2 regions of the Delftia lacustris genome follow, and region 2 is predicted to be linked to the other one. Evidence: predicted binding sites of a transcription regulator. Region 2 holds the regulator's gene; the other holds the start of a gene.
The links. Region 2 encodes FNR, which switches genes on or off when oxygen is low (the NO sensors DNR and NnrR bind a similar motif). Its sites were predicted from a motif close to TTGATNNNNATCAA; they were not measured.

Region 1 (5,978 bases), 1.3 Mb from region 2:
ACCGGGAAAGCAGGCCCGCGCATGCTCGCGAAAGGTCTGCGCAAAGGCGTGGCCGCCACAGATGACGACGGCCTGGGGCTGGCCCAGCGCCAGCAGGGACTGCTGCGAGGGGCGGCCCGGCACGAAGGGCCCGTGGGCGGCAATGTCTTCACGCGTGATGTGGATACGCAGGTCGAACCAGGGGGCCGTTTCGCACAGCTGCTGCAGCTCCTGCAGGAACGGAATGTCGGCCATGCGCGCAAAGCACAGCAGCAGCGTGGTGCGGGGCACGCGCCGGCCCTGCTGGCGCAGCCGGTCCAGTTCGCGCAGCAGCGCCAGCGGCAAGGTCAGGCCGATGCCGCCGGCCAGCATGACCAGGCAGTCCAGGCCCAGCACCAGGTCGGCCGTGATGTCGCCGGCCACGCCGCCCAGCGGCAGCGTGGAGCCTGCGCGCAGCACCGCATGCATGTGGTCGGAGACGCTGCCCCGGCCCGAGCTTTTGACGGCAATGTCGAACTGGCCGGCGCCGTCGTGCTCGCTGCAGGGCTCGTAGCGGGTGATGGAGTACAGCCGCTGCTGCATGGTGCCACGGGCGTCGGCATGCTCGATGGCCACATGCCGGCCGGGCCGCAGGCCGCCGAGGAATTGCGCCGAGGCGCCCTGCACGCGCAGGGTGTAGACCATGACGCCGCCCGCCTCTGCCCGTGCAGCGGCGCAGCGCGCGAGCATGCTGCCTGCCTGGAGGGCGGCGCTCATGCCTGCATCTCCTCGAGGACCGAGGACACCAGCGCCACGCTGCCGCCCAGGTTGCGGCCCGCCAGGCCGATGCGGTCGATCAGGCTTTGCACCGAGTCGGTGTAGACGCCGATCTCGTTGCTGTCGCCCACGTCGTGCAGGATGTCGCGCGCATGCGGCATGCCGACCATGGTGAAGACGGTGGACCAGGCGCCCAGTTCGTTGTTGGCGAACATCTGCACGGTCTTGAGGATGATGGAGCGCAGGTAGCTGCGCTCGCGGTTGCTCAGGCCCTGGACGATGTCGGTGGCCACCGAGCTGAAGACGCTGGAGTGGCTCCATTCGTCCACGGTGTGGGTGCGCGTGACCTCGTGGCAGATGGGCTGGATGCTGCGGTCCTCGGCCATGGTCTTGAGGTAGTCGGTGATCAGGGTCTCGCTGGCGCAGGCAATGGCGAAGCGGGCCAGGCGGCGCTCCCATTCCGCGCCGCACTGCGCCAGCACGCCGTTACGCCAGCCGACGAGGTTGAAGTCCGCGTAGTCCAGCGGCGCCAGGCCGCGCATCTCGTAGATGTAGTTGCAGGCCATGATGGACATGCGGGTGTGCAGGGCCTCGTCCAGCAGGGCCTGGGACATGACGTCCTGCAGCAGCGCCCGGTTGGCGCTGGGCGGCGGGGTCTTGATGATGTCCTCGCAGGCCGGCGTGACCACGTTGCACTCGATGTAGATGGTCTTGAGGTTGTAGATGCCCCAGGCGTAGGACAGGCATTGGTCGCGCAGGTGCTGTGGCGCCTCCACCCATGCCTGGTGATCGCGAAACGGCAGCAGCGAGGCGGTGAAGTCCTGCCGGGCGGGGTCGAACGCCAAGCCGCAGTAATCAGGCAGGTCCTGATTCACGGCCGCTCTTGACTTCCAGAGCAGGGACAGCTTTTTGAGCGCATCGCGCACGGCGTCATCTGTCCGAGAGATATCGAGATTCATTTTTCAACTCCGTGTGATTGAACTTGATTGATCTGAGTCAAATCGCCTATTACCTCCCCCCGCTTTCTCCATCTGCCGCAATCACCAATGGTGCCGCAAATGGCACTGAAATTGACGCTGCAGATGGCAGATACGTTGTCATGGATTTCTTCACTCTGTCATATTCCACCTTGAATCAATCTCCCCGACTGCAGATTGCGGATGATTCCTGGCGGTATTGGATCTCATGACTTTCAACGTCTGGCGGCGAATTCTATGGAGAGAGCGTGGATTCAAACAGACCTATTTTCGCCATTGAACCAGACCGCTTTTTTCAACCGTTTACATTGGCATGCCACCTTAATTGGTCTGCTCACCCGCTGAAACATGGTCGGAATCAAGGCAGCTGCACTTTGTAGACTGCCCATTACCGATGCGCCCTGGTTTCCAAATCCTTCCATAACCCGGGCGCTGCCGATTCCCGTGCTTCAGCGCCTCCAAGACAGCCAATGCGACATGGACGATTTATCGCTCCCCAGAATCAATTCCCTGGAACTCCAACACGCGGACAGCGAGGCCTGGGACGCCATAGCGGCCGAGCGGACACGGCAGGCGCGTTCGATTGAATTGATTGCCTCTGAAAACTTCGTGAGCCGCGCGGTGATGGAGGCGCAGGGCTCGGTGCTGACCAACAAATACGCCGAGGGCTATCCCGGCGTGCGCTACTACGGCGGCTGCGCCAATGCCGATGCCGTGGAGAACCTCGCCATTGCGCGTGCCAAGGCGCTGTTCGGCTGCGCGCACGCCAACGTGCAGCCGCACTCGGGCAGCCAGGCCAACCAGGGCGTGTACCTGGCGTTCCTGGAGCCCGGCGACAAGATCATGGGGCTGGACCTGCGCTCGGGCGGGCACCTGACGCATGGCTCCAGCGTGAGCGTGTCGGGCAAGTGGTTCCAGTCCATCAGCTACGAGGTGGACGCCCGCTCCCAACTCATCGACATGGACCAGGTGCGGCGCATTGCGCTGAAGGAGCGGCCCAGGCTCATCATTGCCGGAGGCTCGGCCTATTCACGGCAGATGGACTGGGCCGAGTTCCGGCGCATTGCCGACCGGGTGGGCGCCATCTTCATGGCCGACATCGCGCACGTGGCGGGGCTGGTGGCCGCGGGCGTGTTCCCCTCGCCCGTGGAGCACGCCCATGTGACCACGACCACCACGCACAAGACGCTGCGCGGGCCGCGCGGCGGCATGATCCTCTCGGCCGACGCCGAGATCGCCAGGCGCATAGACGCCGCCGTGTTTCCGGGCCTGCAGTCCGGGCCGCTGATGCATGTGGTGGCGGCCAAGGCGGTGGCGCTGGGCGAGGCGCTCAAGCCCGCCTTCCGTACCTATGCGCGGGCCGTGGTGGACAACGCCCGCGTGCTGTGCGACCGGCTGTCGCAGGGCGGGCTGTCCGTGGTGTCCGCAGGCACGGACTGCCATCTGGGCGTGATCGACCTGCGCCCCTGGGAGCTGACGGGCAAGGCCGCCGAAACGGCGCTGGAGCAGATCGGCATCACGGTCAACAAGAACGCCGTGCCCGGCGATGGCGCGCGGCCACTGGTGACCTCGGGCATCCGCGTGGGCAGCGCGGCCTGCACCACGCGCGGCATGGGCGCCGACGAGTTCCGCGAGATCGGCGACATGATTCTTGCCACGCTGGGCGGCATACGCAGCGGCACCATGAACGCGCGCACGCTCAAGTCCATCCACGAAGGCGTGTCCGACCTGACCGCGCGCTTTCCCCTGCCCTACTGAGGCATGCAGCGTCCGGCGTCTCCCAACCTGTCAGGGTTTTCGCAGCGCGTTGGCCAGGCGCAGCACGGCGGCCTCGATCTCGTAGGCCGTGAGCGAGGCATAGCCCAGCAGCCAGCCCGGCTGCCGCTGCTCGCCCGCGTACAGGCGGCTGAGCCCCTGCAGCAGCACGCCGGCCGCGGCGGCGCGGCGGATGGTGTCTTCCTCGGACCAGCCGGGCTCCAGCAGGCAGGGCACCTGCATGCCGCCCTGGGGCCGTGGCGCGGTGACGATGCCGGCCAGGTGCCTGCCTATGGATTCGAGGATGACCTCGCGCCGCCCCGCATACAGCTTGCGCATGGCCCGCACGTGGGAGTTGTAGTGGCCGTCCTCCATGAAGCGCGCCAGCGTCAGCTGCTGGATCTGGGGCGTGTGCCCGTCCATGATGCTGCGCGCCTGGACAAAGGCGCGCACCAGCTCCTGCGGCAAGGCCATGTAGCCCATGCGCAGGCCCGGGTACAGGGTCTTGCCGAAGGTGCCGATGTAGATGGTGCGCGCGTGCTTGTCCAGGCCTTGCACGCAGGCGGTGGGCATGCCGTCGTAGTGGAATTCGCTGTCGTAGTCGTCCTCGATGATCCAGCGCCCGCGCTCGAATGCCCAGCGGATCAGGTCCAGCCGCCGCTCCAGCTGCATGGTGACGCCCGTGGGGTACTGGTGCGATGGCGTGACATAGACGCAGGTGGCGCCGCTGCGGTCGGCATGCAGCAGGTCGGTGCGAATGCCTTGCGCGTCCACGTCGATGGGCAGGACCTTGGCCTCGGCCGACTCGAAGGCCTTGCGGGCGCCGAAGTAGCCCGGGTTCTCCAGCAGGATGGGCCGGCCCGCATCCACCAGCAGCTGCGCGCACAGGAACAGCGCCTGCCGCGTGCTGCTGAGCACCACGATCTGCCCGGCGTCCACCTTGGCGCCGCGCTCCAGGTTGAGGTAGGTGGCAATGGCCTTGCGCAGCGGCTCGGCGCCCTGCGGGTCGCCGTGCAGCAGGACGCTGGCCCGGTAGTCCTTGAGAGCCTGCCGCTGCAGCCGCTCCCAGACATCGGTGGGAAAAGTGCGCGTCTCGGGCAGGCCGGTGGCAAAGGCCCGAATGGTCTGCTGGTCGGCGATGCCGCCGCCATCGACGATGGCCTGGCCGCGCCGGCTCAGGCCGGCACCGGCCCTTATGGCACCGACAGCACCAGCCGCACCGGCCGCATGGGCGCTGCGCTCGTGCTCGGGCAAGCGGCCGCGCCGCGCCGCCCGGCCCCGCAGCTCGGTGCCGATGGTCTCGGAGACATAGCTGCCCGATCCCTGGCGCCGCACGATGAAGCCGTCTCGGTGCAGCTGGGTGTAGGCGTTCTCCACCGTGTCGCGGGCAATGCCCAGCGAGTCGGCCAGCGAGCGCGTGGCCGGCAGCTTCAGGCCCGGCAGCAGCGCCCCATCCAGGATCAGCGCACGCATGGCGCGCTGCACCCGCTGGTGCAGGTCCAGCTGGCGCAGGTCGGCATCTCCCATGCGGATCTTCAGGGTCTCAAGCTCGAAGGTCTTGCTCATGCGGTCTGCCACCTTTCATCTCATTGCACCTCTTTGGCAGGCCATTGTACTGACGCAAATGCTGCGCGCCCATTGCAAAGTGGTCTGCAACAAGAGAGCGAAGTGTATGGATCATTCAGTCCACTTCGGCGCTCAAATACCCCTTTCCCCAGACAGCCAGGAATCCAACCCCCAAGGAAAACGAGAAGACCATGCCTTCATCAGACACACACTCACCCCTTCGCTTCAGCGACCTCATCCACCCCGTGGTGGCCGGGCTGATCTCGGTCATCGTCAACTACGGCGGCACCTTCATCCTGGTGTTCCAGGCCGCCAAGGTGGCCGGCCTGAGCCCGGAACTCACGGCTTCGTGGGTGTGGTCGATTTCGATTGGCGTGGGCGTCACCGGGCTGGTGCTCAGCTGGCTCTCGCGCGAGCCCATCATCACGGCCTGGTCCACGCCGGCCGCCGCCTTCCTGGTGACGGCCCTGGCCACCACGCCGTATGCCGAGGCCGTGGGCGCCTATGTGGTGTCGGCCGCGGCCTTCGTGGTGCTGGGACTGTCGGGCTGGTTCGAGCGCGTGATCCGGCTGATTCCGCCCGGCGTGGCCTCGGGCCTGCTGGCGGGCATCCTGCTGCAGTTCGGCATCAAGGCCTTTGGCGGCATGAGCGTGGACCCGATGCTGGCCGGCCTGCTGATCGTGGCCTACGTTCTGCTCAAGCGGCTCACGGCGCGCTATGCGGTGGTCGGCATCCTGGCGCTGGGCCTGGCGTTCCTGCTGGCGCAGGACCGTGTGGACCTGTCCGGGCTGCAGCTGCAATTCGCGGCGCCCGTGTTCACGCGGCCCGAGTTCACGCTCAACGCCCTGCTCAGCGTGGCCCTGCCGCTGTTCCTGATCACGCTGACCGGCCAGTACATGCCCGGCATGCTGGTGCTGCGCAACGACGGCTTCAGGACCAGCGCCA
Region 2 (5,978 bases):
GCAGCCACAGCCGGCTTTGCAGTCCATGGACGGCGACCACCTGCCCACCACCCTGTACCGTGCCCTGCCCCGCCCCGCCCGTGACCACGCTGCAGGGCGCGGCGCACATGGCAAGGCAATGGGGCCCGCCGACGAGCCCCATGATCAAAGCGGTCCAGAGCAGCGACAACAGCATGGGGCCTAGATGATCCTCGAAAACCGCGCCCGGTTCTTGTCGGCCTGCAGATATCGGTCAAACAGCATGGCCACGCCACGCACGAAGTACCAGCCCATGGGCGTGACCTGGAATCCCTCGTCGCTGATCTGCACCAGCCCCTTGGCCTGCAGGTCCTGAAGCGCCGCCAGCTCGGGGGCGAAGTACTCGCGAAAGCCCAGCAGCCAGGCCTGCTCCATGGGCTCGAACAGCACGGCGCCCTGGCACATGATGGCCATGATGACGGCGCGCCGCACCAGATCATCGCGCGACAGTGCCAGGCCGCGCACCACGGGCAGGTGGCCGGCGTCGATGGCGTCGTAGTACTCCTCCAGCGTCTTGGCGTTCTGGCTGTAGCTGGCCCCCACCTTGCCGATGGCCGACACGCCCAGCGCAATCAGGTCGCAGTCGGGCTGGGTGCTGTAGCCCTGGAAGTTGCGATGCAGCCGGCCCTGGCGCTTGGCCACGGCCAGCGCGTCCTCGGGCAAGGCGAAGTGGTCCATGCCCACGTAGACATAGCCGCCCTCCATGAAGGCCGCGATGGAGCGCGAGAGCATGGCCAGCTTGTCGGCGCCCTGGGGCAGGTCCTCGGCCGCGATGCGCCGCTGCGGCTTGAAGCGCTCGGGCAGGTGGGCATAGGCATAGAGCGCGATACGGTCGGGCCGCAGCGCATTGACCTGGGCCAGCGTGCGCTCGAAGGACTCGGGCGTCTGCTTGGGCAGGCCGTAGATCAGGTCCACGTTGATGGAGGCAAAGCCCAGCTGCCGTGCGGCCGCCACCAGCGCGAACACCTGCTCGGCCGGCTGCACGCGGTGCACGGCGATCTGCACCTGCTCGTCGAAGTCCTGCACGCCGAAGCTCAGGCGGTTGAAGCCCAGCTCCTTGAGCACGGCCAGGCGTTCGACGCTGACGGTGCGCGGATCGACCTCGATGGAGTATTCGCCGCCCGGCTCCAGCTTGAAATGCTCGCGCAGCAGGGCCATCAGCGTGCGCAGTTCATCGTCCGAGAAGAAGGTGGGCGTGCCGCCGCCCAGGTGCAGCTGGCTGACGGCCTGGCCCTTGCCGCAATGGGCCGTGTGCAAGGCCATCTCGCGCGCCAGGTAGTCCAGGTAGACGGCCGCGCGATCGTGGTGGCGCGTCACGATCTTGTTGCAGGCGCAGTAGTAGCACAGCGACTCGCAGAACGGCACATGCACATACAGCGACAAAGGCATGGCCCGCGCTGCGGTACTCGATTTGCGGTGCTCAAGTGCCAGGATATAGTCTTCAGCACCGAAAGCCTCCACGAAACGATCGGCCGTGGGGAACGAGGTGTATCGGGGCCCCGGTACGTCGAAGCGACGCAGCAGCTCTGGGGTGACAGCGGTCATGGGTTTTTTCCTCTAATGTCGTCCACTGTGCCGCAGCCCATTGGCCGCGTCCTTGACTCATATCAAGAGTTGTTCGCGGCAGTGCTGCGACAATTTGATCCAACTCATCGCCATCCACGAGGTCACCGCCGGCGCACTGCTGCGCCGCTGATGTTTACTCCATGAACCTTCAGACCATCAAAGCATCCTGTTCCAATTGCAACCTGCGCGAGCTGTGCATGCCCATGGGCCTGGATGCCGAGCAGATGCAGCGCATCGACGACATCGTGGCCACGCGCCGCAAGGTCAAGCGCGGCGGCCTGCTGTTTCGCAACGGTGAGTCCTTCACCTCGCTGTACGCCATCCGCACGGGCTTCTTCAAGACCTGCGTGGCCACCGAGGACGGGCGCGACCAGGTCACGGGCTTTCAGATGGCCGGCGAGATCATCGGCCTGGATGGCATCGTCAACGACCACCACACCTGCGATGCGGTCGCGCTGGAAGACGCCGAGGTCTGCGTCATGCCCTTCGACAAGCTGGAGGACCTGTCGCGCGAGGTCACGGCCCTGCAAAACCATGTGCACAAGGTCATGAGCCGCGAGATCGTGCGCGAGCATGGCGTGATGCTGCTGCTGGGCAGCATGCGTGCCGAGGAGCGCCTGGCCGCCTTCGTGCTCAACCTGGTGCAGCGCCTGCACGCCCGGGGCTTTTCCAAGTCGGAACTGGTGCTGCGCATGACGCGCGAGGAAATCGGCAGCTACCTGGGCCTGAAGCTGGAGACGGTGAGCCGCACCTTCTCGAAGTTTGCCGAGGAAAACATCATCGAGGTGCGCCAGCGCCATCTGCGCATCCTGGACACGGACGCGCTCAAGCGCATCGTCAACAGCCAGCAGTGCCAGTGAGGCCGCAAGGCCCCGCCCCCCGGCAATGAACAAGGCCCGCGATCGCGGGCCTTGTTCATTGCCATTGCAGTGCACGCAGGTTCAATCGCGCCCCAGGCCCTGCATGGCCAGATTTGGGTCCGGCTCGGAGACCACGCCGTCGTTGAGATCGTGCGTGGAGCGTCCCAGCATGGTGGTCATGAGGCTGGACAGCATGGTCACGCCCCAGAAGGCGAAGAAGGCCAGCGTGTAGATTCCCTGCCGCGACCAGCCCAGGTCGCCGAGCCAGTGCAGCTCCAGCGGGTCCACGAAGGCGAATACCAGCATCTCCATCACGGCGGCGGCCAGAAAGGCCGGCCAGGCAATCCACATCCAGCGTTGGGCCAACATCAGCGATCTCCTTGAGCTGTCGAGGGTTGGCTTTCATTGTGCGCGCCGCCCTCGCACCGTGCCAAGCCCTGCGCACCCTGCACTGCCTGTAGGAAACCCTTGGCCCTCGCGCATGCTGGAGATGCCATCCACCATACAAAAAAGGCCGCGACTGCGGCCTTGTGCACGGCATTTTCCTGCGTTCAGCGGTCCGTGGGATGGTCCTGCGCGGGCGTGGCCGCGTGGTTGCGGCCGGTGACCGCGGGCGCCAGGCTCTTGGGCACTTCGCGCACGCCATCGGCACGCTCGTTGATGGTGATGCCATTGCGGTAATAGTCAGGATCGATCACGGGATCGGCGCCATTGATCGCAATGACGGCCGTGACCACGCCGGCCACCACGACGGCGGCCGGGCCGGCCACCACGAGCCAGACATGGGCGAACTTCCACCAGGGCTTGCCGGCGTCCGGATGCGAAGGGGCCGTGGCGGGCGCGGAGACTGCGGGACTGGAAGACATGGATAACCTCTTTCTTTCAAACAGCCGGCGCAGCCTGGGCGGTGCCGGCCAGACATATCACCGGGGCACCAGGAAGACGGCCTTTTCGGACGCGCGTCCCGCGCCTGAATGCACGGCATCGATATCGAAGAATACGGTGTGCGAGCCCGGCTCGGCGGAACCGTAGGGAATCTGCAGCCGCGCCGCAATGCCGCGCGTCTCGGCCGGGCCGACCTCGACCTCCTGCTCGGACGCCAGCTCCAGCCCGTCGAGGCCATGGGCGCTGATGCGGTAGCGCTGGGCCTGCTCGGTGGCATTCATGATCTGCAGGCGGTAGACATTTTCCAGCTTGCCGCCCGCGACGATGCGCGACAGCGACGCCCGGTCGCGTATCACGTCGACCTTGACCGACTGGCGCAGCGCCAGGCTCACGATCATGGCCATGCTCAGGCCGATCAGCACGGCCGAGTAGACCAGCACGCGCGGACGGAAGATGCGGCGCAGCACCTGGGCCCGCCGCCACAGGCCGGCCATGGCGTTCTGCGTGGTCAGCCGGATGAGGCCGCGCGGATACTCCATCTTGTCCATGATGGAATTGCAGGCGTCTATGCACAGACCGCAGCCTATGCATTCGTACTGCAGGCCGTTGCGGATGTCGATGCCCACGGGGCAGACCTGTACGCACATCTTGCAGTCGATACAGTCGCCCAGGCCCTGGGCCTTGTAGTCCACCTTCTTGGTGCGCGGCGCGCGCGGCTCGCCCCGGCCCGTGTCGTAGCTGACGATCATGGTGTCGCGGTCGAACATGGCGCTCTGAAAGCGCGCATAGGGGCACATGTACTTGCAGACCTGCTCGCGCATGTAGCCGGCGTTGCCATAGGTGGCGAAGCCGTAGAACAGCACCCAGAAAACCTGCCAGCTGCCCTGCAGCGCCAGCAGCTCGCCGCCCAGCTCGCGGATGGGCACGAAGTAGCCCACGAAGGTGAAGCCGGTCCACAGGGCAATGGCAATCCACAGCAACTGCTTGAGCGACTTCTTCCAGAGCTTTTCAAAGGTCCAGCCGTTCTTGTCCAGGCGCATGCGCGCGCTGCGGTCGCCCTCGACCTTGCGCTCCACCCACATGAAGATTTCGGTGTAGACCGTCTGCGGGCAGGAAAAGCCGCACCACAGGCGACCGGCCACGGCCGTGAACAGGAACAGCGCCAGCGCCGAGATGATCAGCAGGCCCGCCAGGTAGATGAAATCCTGCGGGTACAGCACCAGCCCGAACAGGTAAAAGCGCCGCGCACCCAGGTCGAACAGCACCATCTGGCGCTGCCCCCATTCCAGCCAGGGCAGGCCATAGAAAACCAGTTGGGTGAGAAACACCAGAGCCCATCGCCAGCGTGCGAAGACACCGCTGATGGAGCGCGGGTAGACCTTCTTCTCGGACTCGAACATCGACACCAGCTGGCCCGGGTCCGGGTCGGCAGGCGTGATCGGAATGACTTTGCGGGGAGGCTTCCCGGCATCATCCCCGTTCTCGGGCTTCATGGTGGGTTCCTTGGTTTTTTGGAATATCTGAAAACTCAAAAAGGCAAAAAGGCGGCGCCGCAGCGCCGCCCCCTGTCCTTATTGACGGACTGCGCCGTCTTTGTGCGACATGCCCCAGACATAGGAGGCAAGCACCGCGATCTGCGCCTCGGTCAGCTTGTCCTTCTGGGCAGGCATCTCGTTGTGCTTGCCGTTGTTGATCATGGCCGTGATGGCGGCCTCGCCCCAGCCGTGCAGCCAGATGTCATCGGTCAGGTTGGGAGCGCCCAGGGCCTGGTTGCCCTTGCCGTCCATGCCATGGCAGGCGGCGCAGGCCGTGAACTTGGACTTGCCCAGCGAAGCCTTGAGCGAGTCGTGCGGGCTGCCCGACAGGCTCAGCACATAGTGCGAGAGGTTGCGCACATCGTCGGGCGTGCCGACGGCAGCGGCCATGGGCGGCATGATGCCGATGCGGCCCGCCGTGATGGTTTCCCTGATCTTGTCGGGCGTGCCGCCATGCAGCCAGTCGCCATCGGTCAGGTTGGGGAAGCTCTTGCCGCCGCGTGCATCCGAGCCGTGGCACTGCGCGCAGTTGTTCATGAACAGGCGCTCGCCGATGGCCATGGCCTGGGGGTCCTTGGCCATGTCTTCGGTGCTCATGCTCGTGAACTTGGCGTACAGCGGCTCCAGGTCCGCGCGGGCCTTGGCCATCTCGTTTTCATAGGCGCCCAGCTGCGTCCAGCCCAGCTTGCCCGCGAACGAGCCCAGGCCCGGATAGGCCGCCAGGTAGGCGAAGCCGAACACCGAGGTGATGATGAACAGCCACATCCACCACTTGGGCATGGGGTTGTTCAGCTCGCGCAGGTCCTCGTCCCAGACGTGGCCCGTGGTGTTGTCGGCCGAGGGGACCACCTTCTTGCGTGCGGTGAGATACAGCAGCAGCAGGCAGCCGATGATGCCGCCCAGCGTGATCGCCGTGACATAGATCGACCAGAAGTTGTTTACGAAATCGCTCATGGGAAGTTCTCGTTCTGGTGGAGGGACTCAGTCTTGCTCGAACGGCAGCTGGGCGGCCTCTTCGAAACGGGCCTGGTTGCGGCGGGCGAACGCCCACCACCAGATACCGATGAAGCAGGCCAGAGAGGCCAGCGTGGCCACGATGCGCATGGTGGTGATG

Region 1: a site for FNR is predicted at 1,722-1,735, ahead of U6958_RS17070 (diiron oxygenase). Genes of this name have one in related genera too.

The regions. Positions count from the first base shown of each region.
Region 1 covers NZ_CP141274.1:3,425,121-3,431,098, forward strand. The annotation lists gene U6958_RS17065 (2Fe-2S iron-sulfur cluster-binding protein) at 1-735, opposite strand, end outside; gene U6958_RS17070 (diiron oxygenase) at 732-1,694, opposite strand; gene U6958_RS17075 (serine hydroxymethyltransferase) at 2,190-3,470, shown strand; gene U6958_RS17080 (PLP-dependent aminotransferase family protein) at 3,501-5,033, opposite strand; gene U6958_RS17085 (benzoate/H(+) symporter BenE family transporter) at 5,225-5,978, shown strand, end outside.
Region 2 covers NZ_CP141274.1:4,727,954-4,733,931, forward strand. The annotation lists gene U6958_RS23015 (sulfite exporter TauE/SafE family protein) at 1-175, opposite strand, end outside; gene hemN (oxygen-independent coproporphyrinogen III oxidase) at 181-1,563, opposite strand; gene fnr (fumarate/nitrate reduction transcriptional regulator Fnr) at 1,725-2,444, shown strand; gene U6958_RS23030 (hypothetical protein) at 2,526-2,813, opposite strand; gene U6958_RS23035 (FixH family protein) at 2,996-3,310, opposite strand; gene ccoG (cytochrome c oxidase accessory protein CcoG) at 3,368-4,822, opposite strand; gene ccoP (cytochrome-c oxidase, cbb3-type subunit III) at 4,901-5,818, opposite strand; gene U6958_RS23050 (cbb3-type cytochrome c oxidase subunit 3) at 5,846-5,978, opposite strand, start outside.